DNA from 2 places in the Streptomyces sp. NPDC040610 genome. Region 1 is predicted to be linked to the other one. Evidence: riboswitches for the same ligand, from Rfam matches in the RefSeq annotation. Region 1 holds a riboswitch; the other holds the start of a gene.
What was found. Region 1 has a riboswitch for cyclic di-AMP ahead of ACZ6AA_RS37715 (M23 family metallopeptidase). Riboswitches for the same ligand answer to the same signal wherever they lie in the genome.
Positions count from the first base shown of each region.

Region 1 (3,741 bases):
AGCCGGTGGGGTGTTACGGGTTGAGGCCCTTGCCCTGCAGCCAGGCCAGCGGGTCGATGTTGGCGCCGCCGCTGGTGTGGACCTCCATGTGGAGGTGCGGTCCGGTGACGTTGCCGGTCGCTCCGACGCGGCCGATGACGTCGCCCGTGGTGACCTTCTGGCCGACGCTGACGCTCATCGAGGACTGGTGGCAGTACCAGATCTCGGTGCCGTCCTCCAGCTCCAGGACCGTGCGGTAGCCGTACGACCCCGACCAGCCCGCCGACTTGATGGTGCCGGTGTGCACGGCCTTGAGGGGCGTGCCGGTGGGGGCGGCGAAGTCCAGGCCGGTGTGCTGGCCGGAGGACCACATGGAGCCGGAGTCGCCGAAGTGCGAGGTGAGGGTGTACGAGGAGGTGGGCAGCGAGAACGCCTTGGCGAGCTTGGCGAGGCGCGCCGCCTCGGCCTTCTTGCGCGCGGCCTCCGCCTTCTTGCGCTTCTCCTCGGCGGCCTTGGCCTTCGCGGCCGCCTCCGCCTTGTCCTGCTGGGCCTTGGCCTGCTCGGCGGCCTTCTTCACGGCGGCGTCCTCGGCGGCGAGGCGCTGGGCGTCCTCCGCCTGGTGCTGCTGGTTCTCGGCCTGCTGCATGATGCGGGCGCGCAGGGCCTCGCCCGCGCCGGTGGTGCCGCGCTCGGCGTCGGCGGTGGTGACGCCCGCGGAGCTGAGCGGCGCGGCGGCCGCGACGGTGGAGGTGTCGGCACCGCCGTCGGAGTCGTCGGATATCAGGGAGCCCACGCCCGGCAGGGACTTGGCCTCCGGGAGCTGGTCGGTGACCGCCGACATGTCCGGCATGGCGATGGAGACCGGCGGCTTGCCGCCCTGCGCGGTGGCGATGCCGCCCGCGCCCACGGCCGCGATGACGCCGACGCCGAGGACGGTGGAGCTGCGCGCGAGTCCGCCGCCGCCCTTCTTGTGGACCCGGTGCCTGCCGCGCACGGGGCGGATGGACTCCGCGGTGGGGTTCCACTCCTCCCACGGCTCCTGGGGGGCGTACCCGCCGAACCCCGTGGATCTGTCGGGACCTTCCGGTCCTTCTTCGGAGTCGTCGTTCGGTACGTAGAGCGCTTCGGGGGCAGGCCGGTTGGACGCCACGGGGGCGCACTCCTTTCCTTCCTTCTCGCCTACCGGGTTAGCTGACGGGTTCGGAGCAGGAAGGTCTCCTACGGGCGTGCCGCTTGCCCGATTCACCCCAATGTGGTGGTTCCCCGGCTCCCTTGCGGGATTAGGCGCGTGCGCACGGAGCCGACTGGAGTGCCGACTGGGACGACCGCGCTGCGTTATCGAACGTTAATAGACAGCGGTGCCGTATTCCAAGCTGTTCCGTCTGATCGTTAACGCTTACGCTACGAACACAAGGGACATCAGCGGCTGGAGTAGGGCGAGTTGAGCGGAGGCCATGACGCACCGCAGCGTTCTGGATCTCCACGACGTGCTGACATCGCGTCAATCAGGCTGCGGAGGGGTGCTCTTCAGTCACCGACCGTCACCGGGCGGCGTACGGCGAGCATCGCCAGGTCGTCCGTGGCGGCGCCCCCGGTGTGCCGGCGGACCTCGTCGACGAGGGTCGCGAGGAGCGAGTCGGGGCCCGCGGGGCCGGGGAAGATCCGGCCGCCGAGCCGGGTGGCGGGGACGTAGAACCGGCCGTCCTCGTCCCGGGCCTCGGAGAGCCCGTCGGTGTAGAGCAGCAGCGTGGCCCCCGGCGGGAACGGGCTCTGGTCCGCGCGGTCCGGCCAGGCGCCGAGGTCGCCCATGCCGAGCGGCAGCGCGGGCTCGGACGGCGAGAGCACGCACAGCCGCCCGTCGGCGCGCAGCATCAGCGGTTCGGGGTGGCCGCGGTTGATGATCCGTACGGTGCCCTCGTCGCCGCGCGGGATCTCCACGAGGACCGCCGTGGTGAACCCCTCGAAGGCGTCGAGCCCGTCGCGCCGCGTGCCCTCCCGCGCGAGGGCGCGCTCCAGGCGCTGCGCCACCGCCTCCAGCGTGGCCTCCTGCTCGGCGGCCTCCCGGAAGGCCCCGATGACGACGGCGACGGCGGCCACCGCGCCCATCCCCTTGCCCCGTACGTCACCGACGACGAGCCGCACCCCGTGCGGGGTGTCCTGCACGGCGTACAGGTCACCGCCGATGAACGCGTCGGCCTCCGCCGCCTCGTACCGCGCGGCGATGTCCAGGCCGCCGATCCGCGGGTCGGGCTGCGGCAGGACCGCGCGCTGGGCGGCCTCGGCGATGGAGCGGGCGGAGGCGAGGCGGGCGTCGCCGCGGCGGACGACCCGGTTGATGACGACGGCCAGGATGCCGACGGTCAGCATGGTCAGGAACTCGGTGACGACCTGTACGTCGGCGCGGTTGCCCTGCTGGCTCACGCGCAGGGCGAGTACGGCGAGGCAGGACACGGCGGCGGCCGCCACGGTGGTCCGCAGCCGGAAGAACGGGGCGGTGATCAGGGGAGCGGCGGCGAACAGCGGGGACGCGGTGAACTGGGGCGGCGTGAGCAATTCGAAGCAGACCCCGGCGACGAGGAGGAGCGGGGGCAGCGCGCGGACGAGGGCCCGCTCACCGGGCCTGCCACCCCCGGGCTCCTCACCCCCACCCCCCGGGCCGCCCCGCGCACCATCAGGCCCCCCACCACGCACAGCAACCACCACCACTCCACTCCACCGCATCAGCGCCGCGTCGGCCCATCCAGGCTTCCCGCAGCGGGGGCCCGGGGCGACCTGATGTGGGCCGAGTGGGTGAGCCGTGTGGTGGGGCGGGGACGCGCCCGGAGGCGTGGGGCCGAGTGGGACCGGCACCGCACGCCCCGGGCGCGCGAGGGTCAGGCCGCGTCACCCCCGAGCACCGGCACCGGCGCCGCGAGCCGACCGGACCTGCCCAGCGAGCGCAGCGCCAGCGCGCAGCCGCCGCCGAGCGCGGCGAGCGCGAGCCACGGCACCGCGGGCAGCCCCCGGTCCTCCGCCACGTCGAGCAGCGCGCCCATCGCGAGGTTCCCCGCGGTGATGCCGACGCCGCAGACCGTGTTGTAGAGGCCGTAGTGCGTGGCCACCCACCTCTCCCCCGCGAGCGAGACGACGGTGTCCATCTCGAAGGGGTAGAGCACGGCGTTCGCGGCCGCCAGCGCCGCCGCGCACAGCAGCAGCGCCGTGACGCCCGCGTACCCGGGTCCGCCCAGGGCAGGCGGCAGGAACGCGGCGCCCATCAGGGCGAGCCCGGCGACCAGACACTGCTCCCGCGTCCAGGTGCGCTTGCACCAGTCGGTGATCCGCAGCTGCCCGACGAGCGCGACGAGCCCCGACACCACGAACAGCGCACTGGTCGCGACCGTCGTCGCCGTGCCCCCGCCGAGCAGCCGCTCCACTTCGAGGGGCAGCGCGAGGTACACCTGGAACGACAGGACGTACGAGCCGGTCATGGCGAGCGAGAACAGCCAGAACGGCCGGTTGCCGAACACGGCCCGCCACTGCCCCTGGGCCGCGTCCGGGCCGTCCCCGGCCGCCGCCTCCCCCTTGCGCACCGGCAGGCGCAGCACCTGCACCACCGAGAGAAGGGCGAAGAGCACCGCCGCCACCGCGCACGTGAGCTTGAAGTCCACGCCGGTCAGGGCGAGTCCGACGAGCGGGCCGACCAGGATGCCGGTCTGGTAGAAGACGTTGAACAGCGCGAACGCCTCCACGCGGCGCTCCGGCGTGCCCGCCTCGGCGGCGACG
Region 1 is NZ_JBVIXA010000018.1:126,394-130,134, reverse strand. Features, by position in the region: gene ACZ6AA_RS37715 (M23 family metallopeptidase) at 14-1,129, opposite strand; cyclic di-AMP (ydaO/yuaA leader) riboswitch at 1,141-1,276, opposite strand; gene ACZ6AA_RS37710 (PP2C family protein-serine/threonine phosphatase) at 1,507-2,670, opposite strand; gene ACZ6AA_RS37705 (MFS transporter) at 2,853-3,741, opposite strand, start outside.

Region 2 (3,741 bases), on a different contig from region 1:
GACCTCACCGGCATCGACCTGGACGCCGTCCTCGCCGACACCCTCGGCGCCTGGACCGGCGGGGCGGCCGAGCCGCGCCCGGTGCCCCCGGTGACCGCCGACGACCGCGGCCGCGTCGTCATCGTGGACCGCCCCGGTGCCGTCCAGACGCAGCTGCTCATCGGCCGCGTCGGCCCGGACCGGCACGACCGCGTGTGGTCCGCGCAGGTCCTCGGCACGTACTGCCTGGGCGGCACCCTCACCTCGCGCCTGGACCGCGTCCTGCGCGAGGAGAAGGGCTACACCTACGGAGTGCGCGCCTTCGCCCAGGTCCTTCGCTCCGCCCCGGACGGGACGGGCGCCGCGATGCTCGCCATCAGCGGCTCCGTGGACACCCCCAACACGGGCCCGGCCCTGGACGACCTCTGGAAGGTTCTGCGCACGCTCGCCGCGGAGGGCCTGACGGACCCCGAGCGCGATGTCGCCGTGCAGAACCTGGTCGGCGTCGCCCCGTTGAAGTACGAGACGGCGGCGGCCGTCGCCGCCACCCTCGCCGACCAGGTCGAGCAGCACCTGCCGGACGACTTCCAGGCGCAGCTGTACCGCCAGTTGGCGCAGACGGGCACCGTGGAGGCCACCGCGGCCGTCGTGAGCGCCTTCCCGGACGACCGTCTGGTGACGGTCCTCGTGGGCGACGCCGCGCAGATCGAGGAGCCCGTGAAGGCGCTCGGTATCGGTGAAGTGACGGTGGTCACCGGCTGATTGCCGGACGGGACGGATCGAGGCCGCCGCTGCCGTAAAGCTGGACATAGCGGTATCAACGCCTCGTGAGAACAGGGACCCCAGTGGCTCAGGAAGCCGCTGGGGTCCCTGCATGCCGCCATATGTCCGAATTGACATGGAGGTTGCTCGTCTGGCCTGTGGCGTGCGCTACAAAAGGCCTGATTCGTTTGTCGATTGAAAGATGAGGCGTTTAGCGTCGGTCCGGCTGTCCGTCAGGCAGTACGCCGCGTCCGCGGCACCGGACAGCCATCGCCGAGTCCCCGTACGGCGCGAGCCAGGGGAGCCGGGGACCCACACGTCCCCTGGGGTGAATCGGACCCCTTGCCGCGAGGCGAGGAGCCCGTAGGAGACCTTCCTGCTCCGAACCCGTCAGCTAACCCGGTAGGCGAGAAGGAAGGAAAGGATCAGCCGCTTCATGGCGTTCACCCGCCCGACCGGCAAGCACCGCCGTCCGAGCCGCATCTCGCGCACGACCGCAAGCGCCGCGGGCGTCGCCGCGCTCACCACCACCGGAGTCATCTCGGGCCTGGCCGCGCCGGCCCTCGCCGCCGAAGGCAGCTCCGCGGAGTACGCGCACACCGGCCTCACCCAGTCCATCTCCGTCGGCGACTCCCTGGCCGGCGAGATCGACGCCCAGGCCGCCGCGCAGAAGCACGCCGCCGCCGAGGCGGAGGCCCAGAAGAAGGCCGAGGCCGAGGCCCGGGCCCAGGCCGCTGAGGCCAAGCGCAAGGCCGCCGAGGCCAAGCGGAAGGCCGAGGCCGCCGCGAAGGTGAAGGCCCAGAAGGAGCGCGAGGCCAAGGAGCGCGCCGCCCGCGAGGCCGAGCGCAAGCGCCTGGGCTCCTACGTCTCGCCGATCGACGGCAGCTACGTCTCCACCGGCTACAAGACCGGCGGCGCCATGTGGTCCTCCGGCAGCCACACCGGTGTCGACTTCCACGCCGCGTCCGGCACCCAGGTCCAGGCGGTCGCCGCGGGCACCGTCGTCGAGGCCGGCTGGGGCGGCGCCTACGGCAACAACGTCGTGATCCGCCACAACGACGGCACGTACACGCAGTACGGCCACATGTCGTCCCTCAGCGTCACGGTCGGCCAGACGGTCACCCCGGGCCAGCAGATCGGCCTCTCCGGCTCGACCGGCAACTCCAGCGGCCCGCACCTGCACTTCGAGGCCCGCACCGGCGCGGACTACGGCTCCGACATCGACCCCGTGGCGTACCTCCGCTCGCACGGCGTCAACGTCTGATTCCCGACGCAGACGTCCGCATCCCGACTTCATCCCGGCGTCAACGTCCGGATCCTGATGTCGGGACCCTCCCTGACGCATGAAAGCCCCGGCTCACCCGAGCCGGGGCTTTCATGCGTATGCACGCCCCTTTGGCCAAAAGATATCCATGGATTCCGGTCTCCCGTCGGAAAATCCTGCCTTCTGCAATAGAGTTCATGGCGGCAGGGTCCATGGAGTCGTTGAACGAGCGCCATTCGACGCGTCGGCCGACGCGCCGACCGACGCGTTTCGCGGGCATTAAAGCGGAGGTCCGTCATGCGCATTCCCGCGCACTCGGTATGCACGGCCATCCGGGACGACATCGTCTCCGGTGTCTACGAGCGCGGCACGCGCCTCACCGAGGAACTGCTCGCCCGCCGCTACGGCGTCTCCCGCGTCCCCGTGCGCGAGGCCCTGCGCACGCTGGAGGCCGAGGGCTTCGTCGTCACCCGCAGGCACGCGGGCGCCTGTGTCGCTGAGCCCACCGAGCAGGACGCCGCCGACCTCCTGGAGATCCGCGCGCTCCTGGAGCCCCTGGCGGCCGCCAGGGCCGCCCAGCGCCGCACAGACGCCCATCTGAAGGTCCTGCGCGGGCTCGTCCGGCTCGGCAAGGAGCGCTCCCGGCGCGGCGGCACCGAGGACCTCCGCTCGCTCGACGGCTGGTTCCACGAGACGCTCACGCAGGCCTCATCGAGCCCCGGCCTGATCACCCTGCTCACCCAGCTCCGCCACAAGATCGCCTGGATGTACGTCACGGAGCCCCAGGCCGCCCCCGCGCAGACCTGGGCCGAGCGCGCCGCCGTCGTCGACGCCGTGGCCCGCGGCGACGCGGAGCGGGCCCGTGCGCTGACCGTGCTGCACGCCGAACGGGCCACCGCGGCCCACCGGCCCCGGACCGGCCAGCGCGGAGGGCGTGTGAGGGCTTCGCAACATGCCGTCAACACGGTGAGCGTCCGGAATTAACGGCGACGCCGTATACAAAGAGAGACGTGTTCCCGGGTGGCATTTCCGCTGTCCGTATTTCGATTTTTCGACTTCAGATATGCGTCGAAATGCGCGTGGGATGCGCGGCCGAATAATCAGCGGCGTGCGGCCTCATATACGTCATGAGATGTGCCGGATACGCAAAAGGTCCGCCCTGGATTCAGGACGGACCTCTCGCGTAGTGCCGGGCGGCGTTCTCTGCGTACAGAGCGCCAGGCGTACTAGACGGTCTCGGGAAGCTCCTCGAGCCCCTCGGCGACCAGCTTCGCCAGGCGGTCGAGAGCGGCATCCGCACCCTCGGCGTCCGAAGCGAGCACGATCTCCTCGCCGCCCTGCGCACCCAGACCGAGCACCCCGAGCATGGAGGCGGCGTTGACCGGGTTGCCGCCGGCCTTGGCGATCGTCACGGGGACGCCGGCGGCCGTGGCCGCGCGGACGAAGATGGAGGCGGGCCGGGCGTGGAGGCCCTCGGCCCAGCCGACGTTGACGCGGCGCTCAGCCATGTGTTGCTGCCCTTCCAGGTGTCTCACACTTGTCTAGACCACTATCTCATGCCGACCTGAATGCTCCCGCCGGACGCCCGTCACCTCGCACCACGGACGTACGGCCCCTACCCGGCCGCCCTTCGACCACTCCTACACTGCCCCGGCCCGGGCGGCCGCGCGACCCGTACCCTGGCCCCATGCAGACCCCGCCGGACCGGCACCCCTACCCCTCCCACTGGGAGGCCG
Region 2 is NZ_JBVIXA010000009.1:281,610-285,350, reverse strand. Features, by position in the region: gene ACZ6AA_RS28885 (M16 family metallopeptidase) at 1-741, shown strand, start outside; cyclic di-AMP (ydaO/yuaA leader) riboswitch at 1,003-1,164, shown strand; gene ACZ6AA_RS28880 (M23 family metallopeptidase) at 1,178-2,005, shown strand; gene ACZ6AA_RS28875 (GntR family transcriptional regulator) at 2,303-2,989, shown strand; gene ACZ6AA_RS28870 (HPr family phosphocarrier protein) at 3,232-3,513, opposite strand; gene ACZ6AA_RS28865 (bifunctional acetate--CoA ligase family protein/GNAT family N-acetyltransferase) at 3,693-3,741, shown strand, end outside.
Region 2: another riboswitch for cyclic di-AMP. It lies ahead of ACZ6AA_RS28880 (M23 family metallopeptidase); the one in region 1 lies ahead of ACZ6AA_RS37715 (M23 family metallopeptidase).